DNA from 3 places in the Streptomyces sp. NPDC088261 genome. Region 3 is predicted to be linked to each of the others. Evidence: riboswitches for the same ligand, from Rfam matches in the RefSeq annotation. Region 3 holds a riboswitch; each other region holds the start of a gene.
The links. Region 3 has a riboswitch for thiamine pyrophosphate ahead of ACIODU_RS09375 (thiamine ABC transporter substrate binding subunit). Riboswitches for the same ligand answer to the same signal wherever they lie in the genome.

Region 1: linked by a shared signal. The riboswitch ahead of thiO (glycine oxidase ThiO) and the one ahead of ACIODU_RS09375 (thiamine ABC transporter substrate binding subunit) in region 3 are both predicted to bind thiamine pyrophosphate.
Region 2: linked by a shared signal. The riboswitch ahead of thiC (phosphomethylpyrimidine synthase ThiC) and the one ahead of ACIODU_RS09375 (thiamine ABC transporter substrate binding subunit) in region 3 are both predicted to bind thiamine pyrophosphate.

The regions. Positions count from the first base shown of each region.
Region 1 covers NZ_JBIURL010000028.1:36-4,686, forward strand. Annotated here, with positions in the region: gene ACIODU_RS32515 (thiazole synthase) at 22-819, opposite strand; gene thiS (sulfur carrier protein ThiS) at 822-1,064, opposite strand; gene thiO (glycine oxidase ThiO) at 1,061-2,257, opposite strand; TPP riboswitch at 2,255-2,366, opposite strand; gene ACIODU_RS32530 (NAD(P)/FAD-dependent oxidoreductase) at 2,499-3,719, shown strand; gene ACIODU_RS32535 (Rv2175c family DNA-binding protein) at 3,798-4,163, shown strand; gene thiE (thiamine phosphate synthase) at 4,285-4,651, shown strand, end outside.
Region 2 covers NZ_JBIURL010000001.1:654,035-658,685, forward strand. Annotated here, with positions in the region: gene ACIODU_RS02845 (SsgA family sporulation/cell division regulator) at 1-156, shown strand, start outside; gene ACIODU_RS02850 (YibE/F family protein) at 224-1,567, opposite strand; TPP riboswitch at 1,638-1,784, shown strand; gene thiC (phosphomethylpyrimidine synthase ThiC) at 1,777-3,600, shown strand; gene ACIODU_RS02860 (hypothetical protein) at 3,706-4,539, opposite strand.
Region 3 covers NZ_JBIURL010000003.1:488,401-493,051, forward strand. Annotated here, with positions in the region: gene frr (ribosome recycling factor) at 1-436, shown strand, start outside; gene ACIODU_RS09365 (phosphatidate cytidylyltransferase) at 436-1,506, shown strand; gene rlmN (23S rRNA (adenine(2503)-C(2))-methyltransferase RlmN) at 1,677-2,789, shown strand; TPP riboswitch at 2,854-2,983, shown strand; gene ACIODU_RS09375 (thiamine ABC transporter substrate binding subunit) at 3,078-4,208, shown strand; gene ACIODU_RS09380 (ABC transporter permease) at 4,262-4,651, shown strand, end outside.

The DNA of each region.
Region 1 (4,651 bases), on a different contig from region 3:
GGGGCGCACACGCCCCACCGCCTAGGTGAACGCCGGGCGTTCCGGGTCGAGGGTGGGGGCGCCCTCCGTAGGGGACGACGCGTGGGCGAAGTGGCGGCGAGGGATCCGGCCCGCGCGGAACGCCAACCGCCCCCCCGCCACCGCATACCGCATCGCCGACGCCATCAGCTCCGGCTCCCGCGCCCGCGTCACCGCAGACGCGAGCATCACCGCCGCGCACCCCAGCTCCATCGCCAGCGAAGCGTCCGACGCCGTGCCCGCCCCCGCGTCCAGGATCACCGGGACGTTCGCGTGCTCCACGATCAGCTGGAAGTTGTGCGGGTTGCGGATGCCCAGGCCCGACCCGATCGGCGACCCCAGCGGCATGATCGCCGCGCACCCCACGTCCTCCAGCTTGCGCGCCAGGACCGGGTCGTCGTTCGTGTACGGCAGGACCGTGAAGCCGTCGTCGACCAGCGTCTCCGCCGCGTCGAGCAGCTCGATCGGGTCGGGCAGCAGCGTGCGCTCGTCCGCGACGACCTCCAGTTTGACCCAGTCCGTGCCCAGCGCCTCCCGGGCGAGCCGCGCGGTCAGGACCGCCTCCCCGGCGGTGAAGCACCCCGCCGTGTTGGGCAGGGCCCGGATCCCCAGGGATTCGAGGACGGAGAGCACGGACCCCTGCACGGTGGGGTCGAGCCGCCGCATCGCGACGGTGGTGAGTTCGGTGCCCGACGCGATCAGGGACCTGCGCAGGACGTCGAGGCTGGGCGCACCCCCCGTACCCATGATCAGGCGCGAGTCGAGGACGGTGTCACCGATGACGAGCCGGTCGTCGGCCATGGTCAGCCTCCCTGGACGGCGGTGAGGACTTCCACCCGGTCGCCGTCGCGCAGGAGCGTGCCGGACCAGCGGGAGCGCGGGACGACCGTCTCGTTGACGGCGGCGGCGACACCCGAGGGCGCGGGGGTCAGCGTCGCGACCAGCACGTCGAGCGTGGTGCCCGCGCCGATCGCGCGGGGCTCGCCGTTCACGGAGACGGAGAGGGCGGGGGCGGGGGTCGCGGAGACGTTCGCGGTGTCGGTCATGCGGGCTGCTCCTGACGTACCGGGGCGGGGGAGAAGCGGCGGGGGGTGAAGGGGCGCGCGACCTCGGGGAGTTCGCCGGTGGTCAGCACGTCGGCCATCGCGTCCCCGGTGACGGGGGTGAGGAGGACCCCGTTGCGGTAGTGGCCGGTGGCCAGGTGGAGGCCGGGGAGGGCGGTGGGCCCGAGGAGGGGCGCGTTGTCGGGCGACGCGGGCCGCAGCCCGGCGCGCGCCTCGGCGAAGGGCAGTTCGGTGATGCCCGGCACCAACTCGTGCGCGTCGCGGAGCAGTTCGTACACCCCGCCCGCCGTGACCGTGGTGTCCCAGCCCTGCTCCTCGCTGGTCGCGCCGACGACGAGTTCGCCGTTCTCGCGCGGCACGAGATAGACGTCGCTGCCGCGCACGACGGCCCGGACGGACCGGGACAGGAACGGCGCGTACGGCCGGGGCACCGTGAGCCGCAGGACCTGGCCCTTCACGGGCCGTACCGGCGGTACGACGTCGGTCGGCAGGCCCGCCAGCCGCCCGCTGAGACTCCCGCCCGCCAGGACGGTCTGGTCGGCGGAGAGCGCGCGGCCGTCGGCCAGGACGACGCCGGTGGCCCGGTCCCGTACGACGGTGAGGCGGTCCGCGAACGCGCGGTGGAAGACCACCCCGGCCCGTTCGCAGGCCGTGACCAGGGCCGCCGCGAGCCGGCGGGGATCGATCTGGTGGTCGCCGTCGACCCGCAGGCCCCCGCGTACGCCGGGCGCGAGCATCGGCTCCAGCCGCCGGCACTCGCGGCCCGAGAGCCACTCCGAGGAGAGCCCGGACCGCCGCTGGAAGCCGTGCAGTTCGCGCAGGTGCGCGCGGTCGTCGGCGTCGAGGGCCACGGCGAGCGTGCCGCACGTGCGGTAGCCGGTGTCCCGGCCGCTCGCCGCCTCCAGTTCGGCGACGAAGGCGGGGTAGCGCTCGGCGGAGGCGAGGTTGAGACCGAGCAGCGTCTCCTCGCCGTAGTGGAGTTCGGTGACGGCGGCGAGCATGCCCGCCGCGACCTGCGCGGCCCCGCCGCCCGGCTCGGGGTCGGCGACGGCGGTACGGAGTCCGCGCTGCGCGGCCCGCCACGCCGTGACCAGGCCGATGATGCCGCCTCCGACGACGAGGACGTCGGAGGAGGTGTTGATGTCGGGGTGCTGACCCGTATGGGACGACTGCATGGGCGTCCAGCCCCTCCCTTCGCCGGCATGACCCGGATCAGGTTCGTACGGTCGGAGGCCGTCAGCCTCCCTCTCAGCCCGGTGCGTCCGGGCTCCCGCGAGGTAGTGTCAACGGCCAGACTAACGCCCCGTCCTCCGCCGGGTAAGGGAGCAATCACCGTGGCCGGCTCGCGGGAGGGCGGCGGGACGAGTGGTGGCGGAGCTGACCCCCGACGGCCCGTCCGTTCTCTAAGGTGATCGGGTGAGCGAGCAGCGGACACACCCGGAAGAGCGGAATGTCGTCATCGTCGGGGCCGGGATGGCGGGGGTGCAGACCGCGGTCGCCCTGCGCGAGGGCGGCTTCCGCGACCGGATCACGCTGATTGGCGCGGAGCCGCATCCGCCGTACGACCGGCCGCCGCTCTCCAAGGCGGTCCTGCTCGGCCAGGCGGACGGGTCGTCCTTCGACCTCGACTTCGCGGCGCTCTCCGTCGACCTGCGGCTCGGCCTCGCCGTGACCGGGCTGCGGCCGGACGTACGGGAGATCGACACGGCGGACGGTCCCGTGCCGTACGACGTGCTGGTCGTCGCGACCGGCGCGGAGCCGGTCAGGCTGCCCGGTACGGAGGACGTCCCCGGCGTCCATCTGCTGCGCACGCTGGACGACGCCGAGCGGCTGCGGCCCGTGCTGGCGCGGCAGGACGAGGTGGTGGTCGTGGGCGCGGGCTGGATCGGCGCGGAGTTCGCGACGGCGGCGCGCGAGGCGGGGTGCGCGGTGACGGTCGTGGAGGCCGCGGACCGGCCGCTGGCGGGGGTCCTCCCGGCGGAGGTGGCCGCGCCGATGGCGGGGTGGTACGCGGAGAGCGGCGCCGTACTGCTGACCGGCGCGCGCGTGGCGTCCGTCGAGCCCGGCGCGGTGGTCCTCGCGGACGGCCGGCGGCTGCCGGCGGACGCGGTGGTCGTGGGCGTCGGGGCGCGGCCCGCGACGGGATGGCTGGCGGGCTCGGGCGTGGAGCTGGGCCCGGACGGTTCCGTCACGGCGGACGAACGGCTCGGGACGTCGCTGCCCGGGGTGTACGCGGTGGGCGACTGCGCGTCCTTCCCCTCGGCCCGGTACGGTGCGCGGCTGCTCGTCCATCACTGGGACAACGCGCTCCAGGGCCCCCGTACCGTCGCCGCCCGGATCATCGGGGAGACCGAGGGCGTCTACGACCCGGTGCCGTACTTCTGGTCGGAGCAGTTCGGCCGGTTCGTGCAGTACGCGGGCCACCACGCGGCCGCCGACACCCTGGTGTGGCGCGGCGACCCGGCGGAGGCGGCCTGGTCGGTGGCGTGGCTGCGGGAGGGCGCGCTGGTGGCCCTGCTGGCGGTGGGCCGCCCCCGGGACCTGGCCCAGGCGAGGAAACTGCTGGACACCCCCACCCGCCTGGACCCCCGGCGGGTGGGGGATCCCGCGATCCCGCTGAAGAAGGCCGTTCTCTGAGCGGCCGGGGACGCGTCCGCCGCCCGGCCGGGGCAACCCAACTACCGTCCGCCCGTCCGGGATGGCACGCTTGTCCTCGTGACCGAGATTGACGCAAAGATCGATGCTCTCGTCCCTGCCTGGCTCCACCTGCCCGATATCGCCGAATTGTTCGATGTCGAGGTGACGCGGGTGCGGCAGCTGGTGAAGGAAGGCCAGCTGATCGCCGTCCGCCGCGGGGAGAACCGCGCGCTCCAGGTGCCCGCCGCCTTCATCGACGGCGGCAAGGTCGTCAAGGGTCTCGCCGGGACCCTGACGCTTCTGAGGGACGACGGCTGGACCGACGAAGAGATGCTGGAGTGGCTCTTCACCTCCGACCCCACCCTGCCGGGCACGCCCGCGCAGGCGCTCAGCGAGAATCGCGGCACGGAGGTGAAGCGCCGGGCTCAGGCGCTCGCCGTCTGAACCGGCCGCCGTACCGCTCGTACCGGCCGAACCACATCACCGCACGCGGCGTGCGGCGGTACGGCACCGCCCCCGCGGTCCCGTACCGCCGGCCGCCGCGGAACCGACGGGGGGATCCTTCGTGCCCACAGACGTGACCGCGGCGCGCGCCGCGCTGTCCGACGCCCGGCTCTACCTCTGCACGGACGCCCGCAGGAAGCAGGGAGACCTCCCCGACTTCCTCGACGCCGTGCTGGCGTCCGGCGTGGACGTCGTGCAGCTGCGCGACAAGGGCATGGAGGCGGCCGAGGAGCTGGAACACCTCCAGGTCTTCGCCGAGGCGAGCCGGCGCCACGGCGTCCTGCTGGCGGTGAACGACCGCGCCGACGTGGCCCACGCCATCGGTTCCGACGTGCTGCACCTGGGCCAGGGGGACCTCCCGGTCCCCGCCGCCCGCGCGATCCTCGGCGCGGCGCCTCTGATCGGCAGGTCCACCCACGCGGAGGCGG
Region 2 (4,651 bases), on a different contig from region 3:
CACGCGCTGTTCCGGGTGAGCGCCGCGCCGGTCGTGGCCTTCCTGGACCGTACGGACCGGCTGGTCCCGCTGGGCCAGGAGCGCACGCTCGGCGACTTCGAGGGCAACCTGGAGGAGGCGCTGGGCCGCATCCTGGCGGAGGAGAACGCGGGCTGAGGCGGACTGCCGCGGGCTGACGCGGTCACCCCCTCACGCCGGCATCTCCTCACCCAGGCCGGCGCCGTCACTTCCTGCGGCGGCGGCCCCTGCTTCCGTGCGGGCGCACCGCCGTGCCCTGTCCCGGCACCGTGGGCGCCGTCTCCCGTCCCGCGGCCCCCGACCGGTCCGCGGAGACCACCAGCGCCGCCAGGGCGGTGGTCACCGGCACGGACGCGACCAGGCCGATCGACCCGACCAGGGTCCGTACGATCTCCTCCGCCACCAGCTCGCTGTTGGCGACCGTGCCCACGCCGGACTGCGCGATGGAGAAGAGCAGCAGCAGCGGCAGCGCCGCGCCCGCGTACGCCAGGACGAGCGTGTTGACCACGGACGCGATGTGGTCGCGGCCGATGCGGATGCCCGCCCGGTAGAGGGCGCGCGGTCCCATCGACGGGTCCGCGGCGTGCAGTTCCCAGACCGCCGAGGTCTGGGTCACCGTCACGTCGTCGAGGACACCGAGCGACCCGATGATCACGCCGGCCAGCAGCAGACCGCTCATGTCGATGTGCGGATAGAGCCCGTGGATCAGGCCGGTGCTGTCGTCGGTGTTGCCGGTCAGGCTCGCCCAGCCGATGAAGATCGAGCCCAGCAGTCCGATCAGCATCAGGGAGACCAGCGTGCCGATGACCGCGACCGACGTTCTCGCGGTCAGGCCGTGGCACATGTAGAGCGCGATGAGCATGATCGCGCTGGCCCCGACCACCGCGACGACCAGCGGGTTCGAGCCTTGCAGCACGGCGGGCAGGATGAAGAGCGTCAGCACCCCGAAGGAGACCGCGAGGGCGATCAGCGCCATGAGCCCGCGCAGCCGCCCCACCACGACCACCGCGAGGGCGAAGATCCCGGCGAGCAGCGCCATGGGGAGGTGGCGGTCGACATCGGTGACCGAGTACTGGAGATCGTGCGGCGCGTCGGGCGCGTACGCCAGGACGACGCCCTGTTTCACGTGAAACTGCCGCGGCGCGTCCGGCTGGACGACCTCGATGAAGGTGCGCCCCTTCTCCTTGCCGCTGGTGACCTCGACGGTGGCCTTCTTGCACTGCCCGGTCTCCGCCTGCGCCGCCTCCCGCCCCTCGGGGGTCGAGGTGTCGCCGGTCGACGGGACCTGCGAGGCGTTCACGTCCTTGCAGTCGACCGCCACGAGCTTCACCACCCGGCCCTGCTCGGTCTGCCGGTCGAAGCCGACCCCCGTGCGCTCGTGGGCGGGCGCGCCGCCGGGCCACAGGACGACCAGACCCACGACCACGGCCGCGGCGAACGGGATCAGCACCGCCGCGATGACCTTGCGCAGGTGCTGGGAGACCGGCTCGGCAGGCCCGTGGCTGTGCGTGTGGCCGTGCGTTTCGTGGCTCTGCTGGGGTGTGGTCACCCCCCGATCATCGCAAGAAGCGGGAGGCCCTCTGTTCAGCACGCCGGTCGTGGGGCTAGCGTGGAGACACCTTTGCACACGCGGGAGCTCGGAGCACCGGGCTGAGAGGGCGTTGACGTGGAGTCCCGGGGACCTTCCCCCCGGATTCCCGCCGCTGCGCCGACCGCCGAACCTGTTACCGGGTAATGCCGGCGTAGGGAGTAGGTCTCATGACCGTTCAGGACGCACACACGCCTGCCTCGGAATCGGATTCCCCGGGCGAATCGGGGAATCCGGGCGGGGCCGTGGATCAGAACGGGACCGAGAGGTCCATCGGCTGGCACAAGGGATACGTCCAGGGCTCGCGCCCCGACCTCCTGGTGCCCGTTCGTCAGGTGCATCTCACCAACGGCAAGGACGTGACGCTGTACGACACGTCGGGGCCGTACACCGACCCCACGATCGAGACGGATGTCCGCCGCGGACTCGCGCCGCTGCGGGAGAACTGGATCATCGGGCGCGGTGACACCGAGGAGTACGCGGGCCGTCCGGTCCGCCCCGAGGACGACGGGCTCAAGCACACCTCGCCGCGCGGGGGGCTGCGGAACCTCGACGCGGTGTTCCCGGGCCGGCCGCGCCAGCCCCGGCGGGGCCGGGACGGGCAGGCGGTGACGCAGCTCGCGTACGCGCGCCGTGGCGACATCACCCCGGAGATGGAGTACGTCGCGATCCGGGAGAACGTCGCACCCGAGGTCGTCCGTGACGAGATCGCCGCGGGCCGGGCCGTCCTGCCGGCGAACGTCAACCACCCGGAGATCGAGCCGATGATCATCGGCAAGCGGTTCCTGGTGAAGGTCAACGCCAACATCGGCAACTCCGCGGTCACCTCCTCCATCGAGGAGGAGGTGGACAAGATGACGTGGGCCACGAAGTGGGGCGCGGACACGGTCATGGACCTCTCGACCGGCCGCAACATCCACACCACCCGCGAGTGGGTACTGCGCAACTCCCCCGTCCCCATCGGCACGGTGCCGCTCTACCAGGCGCTGGAGAAGGTCGACGGCAAGGCCGAGGAGCTGACCTGGGACATCTACAAGGACACGGTCATCGAGCAGGCCGAGCAGGGCGTCGACTACATGACGGTCCACGCGGGGGTGCTGCTGCGGTACGTGCCGCTGACCGCCCGCCGCAAGACCGGCATCGTCTCGCGCGGCGGCTCGATCATGGCGGCGTGGTGCCTGGCGCACCACAAGGAGTCGTTCCTGTACGAGAACTTCGAGGAGCTCTGCGACATCCTCGCCGCGTACGACGTGACGTACTCCCTCGGTGACGGCCTGCGGCCCGGGTCCATCGCGGACGCCAACGACGAGGCGCAGTTCGCCGAGCTGCGGACGCTGGGCCAGCTGAACACGATCGCCAAGCGGCATCACGTACAGACCATGATCGAGGGCCCCGGGCATGTCCCGATGCACAAGATCAAGGAGAACATCGACCTCCAGCAGGAGATCTGCGAGGAGGCGCCGTTCTACACGCTCGGCCCGCTGACGACCGATGTGGCGCCGGCGTACGACCACATCACCTCGGGCATCGGCGCGGCGATGATCGCCTGGTGGGGCACGGCGATGCTCTGCTACGTCACGCCCAAGGAGCACCTGGGGCTGCCGGACCGCGACGACGTGAAGACGGGTGTGATCACCTACAAGATCGCGGCGCACGCGGCGGACCTCGCCAAGGGGCACGCGGGGGCGCAGGAGTGGGACGACGCGCTGTCGGACGCCCGGTTCGAGTTCCGGTGGGAGGACCAGTTCAACCTGGCCCTCGACCCGGACACGGCGCGCGCGTTCCACGACGAGACGCTGCCGGCCGAGCCGGCGAAGACCGCGCACTTCTGCTCGATGTGCGGCCCGAAGTTCTGCTCGATGAAGATCTCGCAGGACATCAGGCGACAGCACGGCGGCGACCTGGCGTCCGAGGAGATCGAGGCGGGCATGGCGGAGAAGTCGAAGGAGTTCGCGGCAGCCGGCAACCGGGTGTACCTGCCCCTGGCCGACTGACCCCCTGACGCGCGGGCGGGGGGGACCCCGGCTCCGGCCGGGGTCCTCACCGTCCGCCGTTCTCGCCGCCCGCCCGTTCTCGCCGCCCGCCGTCGCGGGACGGGGCTATTCGGGCTGGTGTTCCGGGCCGCCGAAGTCGGGGCTGGTGAAGTCCGGGCTGCTGAAGGTGGGGCGCTGGTGGGCCGCTGAGCCCTCGTCGGGGCTGGAGAAGCCGGGGTGGGTGTAGCCGATCTTGGGGAGGTGGCCCACCGTACGGGGCGGTCCCGGGGCCGCGCGGCCCGCGCTCGGGTCGGCGAGGGCTCCGCGCAGGAAGGGCAGGATGCCGCGTTCCAGGAGGGCGTGGCGCCAGGCCTCCCTCGCCCGTTCGACCTCGTCCGGCAGCTCCCCGCCGGACTCCTCCGGGGCCGGGACCTCGGTGTCCCTGTTGCGTACGGCCGTGATGAGCAGGCCGACCGCCGCGCCCAGGATCCCGATCACGGTGACCGCGCCGAAGAACCAGCCCACCGCGAGCAGGGAGTCGGCGAAGGCGGGCGGCGGGGTCAGGGCCTTGAGGAGGTAGCCGACGAGCAGGAAGATCAGCGCCGCGGTGCCGCCGAGGACGGGGACCAGGACGGTGAGGACCGCCGCGAACCCCGCGCCCGTGTCGTCGTCCTCCGCGACCGTGGCCGGCTCCCTGATGGAGCCGTTCGGGGCCGGGGAGGAGACCGGCGAGCGGAACTCCTCGCGCATCTTGGCGTAGTGCTCGTACTCGGCGGCCGCGGCGCCGGCTATCCGGGTGGTGGCGTTGAGGGCCTTCGTGCGCAACTGCTCGGCGGTCAGGCGCCGGCCCACGTCGGCCAGATCCGGGCGTTCGTGCGCGTTGCGCAGCGCGTCGTCGAGGATCCGCTCGAACTCCGCGCGATCCTCGCTCAGCAGGTGCGGAGCGCTGTTCATGTGCATCCCCCGATGCTCCGTAGGGCCGATGCGCCCGCGTGAACGGGCGGTTGGCGGAAACGGAAGGAGAGCCTGCTACGGATAAGCCGATGGTAGAGCTGTTTTGCCGCGGGGTGAC
Region 3 (4,651 bases):
GGCGGACTACTACGGTGCGACGACCCCGATCAACCAGCTGGCGTCGTTCTCCGTACCCGAGCCGCGCATGGCCGTGGTGACGCCGTTCGACAAGAGCGCGCTGCGCAACATCGAGCAGGCCATCCGCGACTCCGACCTCGGGGTCAACCCGAGCAACGACGGCAACATCATCCGGGTGGTCTTCCCCGACCTGACCCAGGAGCGCCGCAAGGAGTACATCAAGGTCGCCAGGACCAAGGCCGAGGACTCGAAGGTCTCGATCCGCGCCGTGCGCCGCAAGGCCAAGGAGACGATCGAGAAGCTCGTGAAGGACGGCGAGGTCGGCGAGGACGAGGGCCGCCGCGCCGAGAAGGAGCTCGACGACACCACCGCGAAGTACGTGTCGCAGGTGGACGAGCTGCTCAAGCACAAGGAAGCCGAGCTGCTCGAAGTCTGATGAACGACTCTTCCTGGGGTTCCCCGCCGACCGCCGGCCTCTGGGGACAGCCCGACCAGGGGGCCGGCCCGGCGGGTCCCGCCTACGATGAGCCTGCCGCACAGCAGACTCGGCCCATGCCCATCGTGCCCGACGGACCCGCCCACGGCGGGGGCCAGGACAACGACCGGGGGGCGGCGCGGCCGGGTGGCCCCCTGTTCCGCGACCCGATCCCTCAGGAGCCCATGTCCGCGCCCCCGCCACCCCCGCCGAAGAAGCGGGCGGGCCGTGACCTGCGCGCGGCCATAGGGGTCGGTGTCGGGCTCGGTGTGGTGGTCGTGGCCTCGCTCTTCGTCGTCAAGGCCGCCTTCGTCGGGGTCGTCGCGGTCGCCGTCGTGGTCGGGCTGTGGGAGCTGACCTCCCGCCTCCGCGAGAAGAAGGGCATCAGGGCCCCGCTCGTCCCGCTGGCCGTCGGCGGTGCCGCGATGGTCGTCGCCGGGTACGTGCGCGGGGTCGAGGGCGCCTGGGTCGCGATGGCCCTGACCGCGCTCGCCGTCCTGGTGTGGCGGATGACCGAGGAGCCCGAGGGGTATCTGCGGGACGTCACGGCGGGCGTGTTCGCCGCGTTCTACGTCCCGTTCCTGGCCACGTTCGTCGCGCTGATGCTCACCGCGGACGACGGCGCCCGGCGGGTGTTGATGTTCCTGCTGCTCACGGTGGTCAGCGACACCGGCGCGTACGCCGTCGGCTGGCGCTTCGGCACCCACAAGCTCGCGCCGCGCATCAGCCCCGGCAAGACCCGGGAAGGGCTGCTCGGAGCGGTCCTCTTCGCGATGGTCGCGGGCGCGCTCTCCATGCAGTTCATGATCGACGACGGCCTCTGGTGGCAGGGCCTGCTGCTCGGCATCGCGGTCGCCGCCAGTGCCACCCTCGGTGACCTGGGTGAATCCATGATCAAGCGCGATCTCGGCATCAAGGACATGGGGACGCTGCTGCCGGGCCACGGCGGCATCATGGACCGGCTCGACTCCCTGCTGCCCACCGCGCCGGTGGTCTGGCTGCTGTTGGTGATCTTCGTCGGCTCCGGGTGAGCCGCACCGGTACTCTTGAAGGGCTCGCCACTCACCGGTGGCGAGCCCTTTTGGTCCCCGCGCCCCGCGCGGGGCTGATCCCGTGAGGTCTCCCGGCACCGGCAACGTGGTGCCGCTCTTCCCCGTGGCACCGGGGAGCGGGCCTCGCCGCACCGAGGAGACTTGCGTTCATGGCCCCGCCGACCCCCGGAGAACTCACTTTCGTCGCGCCCCGCGGAGCCAAGAAGCCGCCGCGGCACCTCGCCGACCTCACCCCCGCCGAGCGCCGTGAGGCCGTCGCCGCCACCGGCGAGAAGCCCTTCCGCGCGAAGCAACTGTCCCAGCACTACTTCGCGCGGTACGCGCACGACCCCGAGCAGTGGACCGACATCCCCGCCGGGGCGCGGCAGAAGCTCGCGGCGGAGCTGCTGCCCGATCTGATGTCCGTCGTACGGCACATCTCCTGCGACGACGACACCACCCGCAAGACCCTGTGGCGCCTCCACGACGGCACGCTGGTCGAGTCCGTGCTCATGCGCTACCCGGACCGGGTCACCATGTGCATCTCGTCCCAGGCGGGCTGCGGGATGAACTGCCCCTTCTGCGCGACCGGCCAGGCCGGCCTCGACCGCAACCTGTCCACCGCCGAGATCGTGCACCAGATCGTCGACGGCATGCGCGCCCTGCGCGACGGCGAGGTGCCCGGCGGTCCCGCGCGGCTCTCGAACATCGTCTTCATGGGGATGGGCGAGCCGCTCGCGAACTACAACCGGGTGATCGGCGCGATTCGCCGGCTCACCGACCCCGAGCCCGACGGCCTCGGCATCTCGCAGCGCGGGATCACCGTCTCGACGGTCGGCCTGGTCCCGGCGATGCTGCGCTTCGCCGACGAGGGCTTCAAGTGCCGCCTCGCGGTCTCGCTCCACGCGCCCGACGACGAGCTGCGCGACACCCTCGTACCGGTCAACACCCGCTGGAAGGTGCCGGAGGTGCTGGACGCGGCGTGGGAGTACGCGGCGAAGTCCGGCCGGCGGATCTCCATCGAGTACGCCATGATCCGGGACATCAACGACCAGGCGTGGCGGGGCGACCGGCTGGGCCGGCTGCTCAAGGGGAAGCGGGTGCACGTCAACCTGATCCCCCTCAACCCGACGCCGGGCTCCAAGTGGACGGCGTCGCGCCCCGAGGACGAGAAGGCCTTCGTGGAGGCGATCGCCCGGCACGGCGTACCGGTGACCGTACGCGACACCCGGGGCCAGGAGATCGACGGAGCGTGCGGACAGCTGGCCGCTTCCGAACGCTGAGGGCCGGCTGTGTAATCTGGCGCTGTGTAATCTGGCACTGAACAACAGATTTTCGGTACGACACATATTCCGACAGGGGAGCGCCACAGCGCTGAGAGTGCGATACGGATCCGGCTCCACGAGCGGACACCGGTCGCAGACCCTCTGAACCTTGCCCAGGTCATTCTGGGTAGGAAGTTCGGACATCACTCAAGCTGTTGCGCCCTGCCCGGCGCCCGGCCCGCGTCCGTCGCGGGAGGGCGCCGGGCAGGGCCGCGTCTTCTCCTGGAGTCCCCAGGAGGAAAACCAGTGAGCATCACCAGGAAAGCCGTGAGCACCGCCCGCGCCAGAAGGACAGCGGGCCTCGCGCTCGTCGCCGCGCTCGGGGTCTCGACCCTCGCCGCCTGCGGCGGATCCGGCGGTACGGAGTCGTCGGGCGGCGACGGCGGCGGGACGAAGTCCAAGACCGTCACCCTCGTCAGCCACGACTCGTTCAACGCCTCGCCCGCCGTGCTGAAGGCGTTCACCCAGGAGACGGGCTACACCGTCAAGGTCCTCAAGAGCGGGGACGCCGGCGAGGCGCTCAACAAGGAGATCCTCACCAAGGGCTCCCCGCAGGGCGACGTCTTCTTCGGCGTGGACAACACCCTGCTCTCCCGCGCCCTCGACAACGGTCTGTTCACGCCGTACCAGGCGAAGGGACTCGACCGGGTCGCCGCCGACACCCGGCTGGACGCGGCGAAGAACCGGGTCACCCCGATCGACACCGGTGACATCTGCGTCAACTACGACAAGAAGTACTTCGCGGACAAGAAGCTCGCGCCGCCGCAGAGCTTCGACGACCTGCTCAAGCCGCAGTACAAGAACCTGCTCGTCACCGAGAACGTGGCGACCTCCTCGCCGGGCCTCGGCTTCCTGCTCGGTACGGTCGCCCACTCCGGCGACGCCGGCTGGCAGGACTACTGGAAGAAGCTCAAGGCCAACGGCGTCCAGGTGGTGGACAGCTGGGAGCAGGCCTACAACGAGAGCTTCTCCGGTTCCGCCGGCGGCAAGAAGGCCCACGGCGACCGCCCGCTCGTCGTCTCGTACGCCTCCAGCCCGCCCGTCGAGGTGCTGTACGCGAAGCCGCAGCCCAAGGTCGCGCCGACCGGCGTCGCCACCGGCACCTGCTTCCGGCAGATCGAGTTCGCGGGCCTGCTCGGCGGGGCGAAGAACGAGGCCGGCGGCAAGGCGCTGCTGGACTTCCTGATCAGCGACCGGTTCCAGGCGGACATGCCGCTGAACATGTTCGTGAACCCCGTGGTCAAGGCCGTACCGCTGCCTCCCCTGTTCACCGAGTTCGGCGCGACCGTGGACCGGCCGGAGACCGTGGCGCCCGACAAGATCGCCGCCAACCGGGAGCAGTGGATCCAGACGTGGACCTCACTCGTCGTGAAGTAGCCCGCGAGCCGGACCGCCGGGCCGTACGGGCACACGCCGTACGGCTCGGCCTCATGGCCGTGCCCGTCGTGTTCTTCGCGGTCTTCTTCGCCTACCCGGTCGTCGCGATCGTCGGGCGCGGGCTGCGGACCGGCGGGGTCTGGCAGTTCGGCCGCGTCGGTGACGTGCTGAGCCGCCCCGACCTCCTCGGCGTCCTGTGGTTCACCACCTGGCAGGCCCTCGCCTCCACGGCGCTCACCCTGGCCGTCGCCCTGCCCGGCGCGTACGTCTTCGCGCGCTTCGACTTCCCCGGCAAGCAGCTGCTCCGGGCCGTCGTCACCGTGCCGTTCGTCCTGCCGACCGTCGTCGTCGGCACGGCCTTCCTCGCCCTCCTCGGGCGCGGCGGACTCCTGGACGAGCTGTGGGGCGTCCGCCTCGACACCACCGTCTGGGCGATCCTCCTC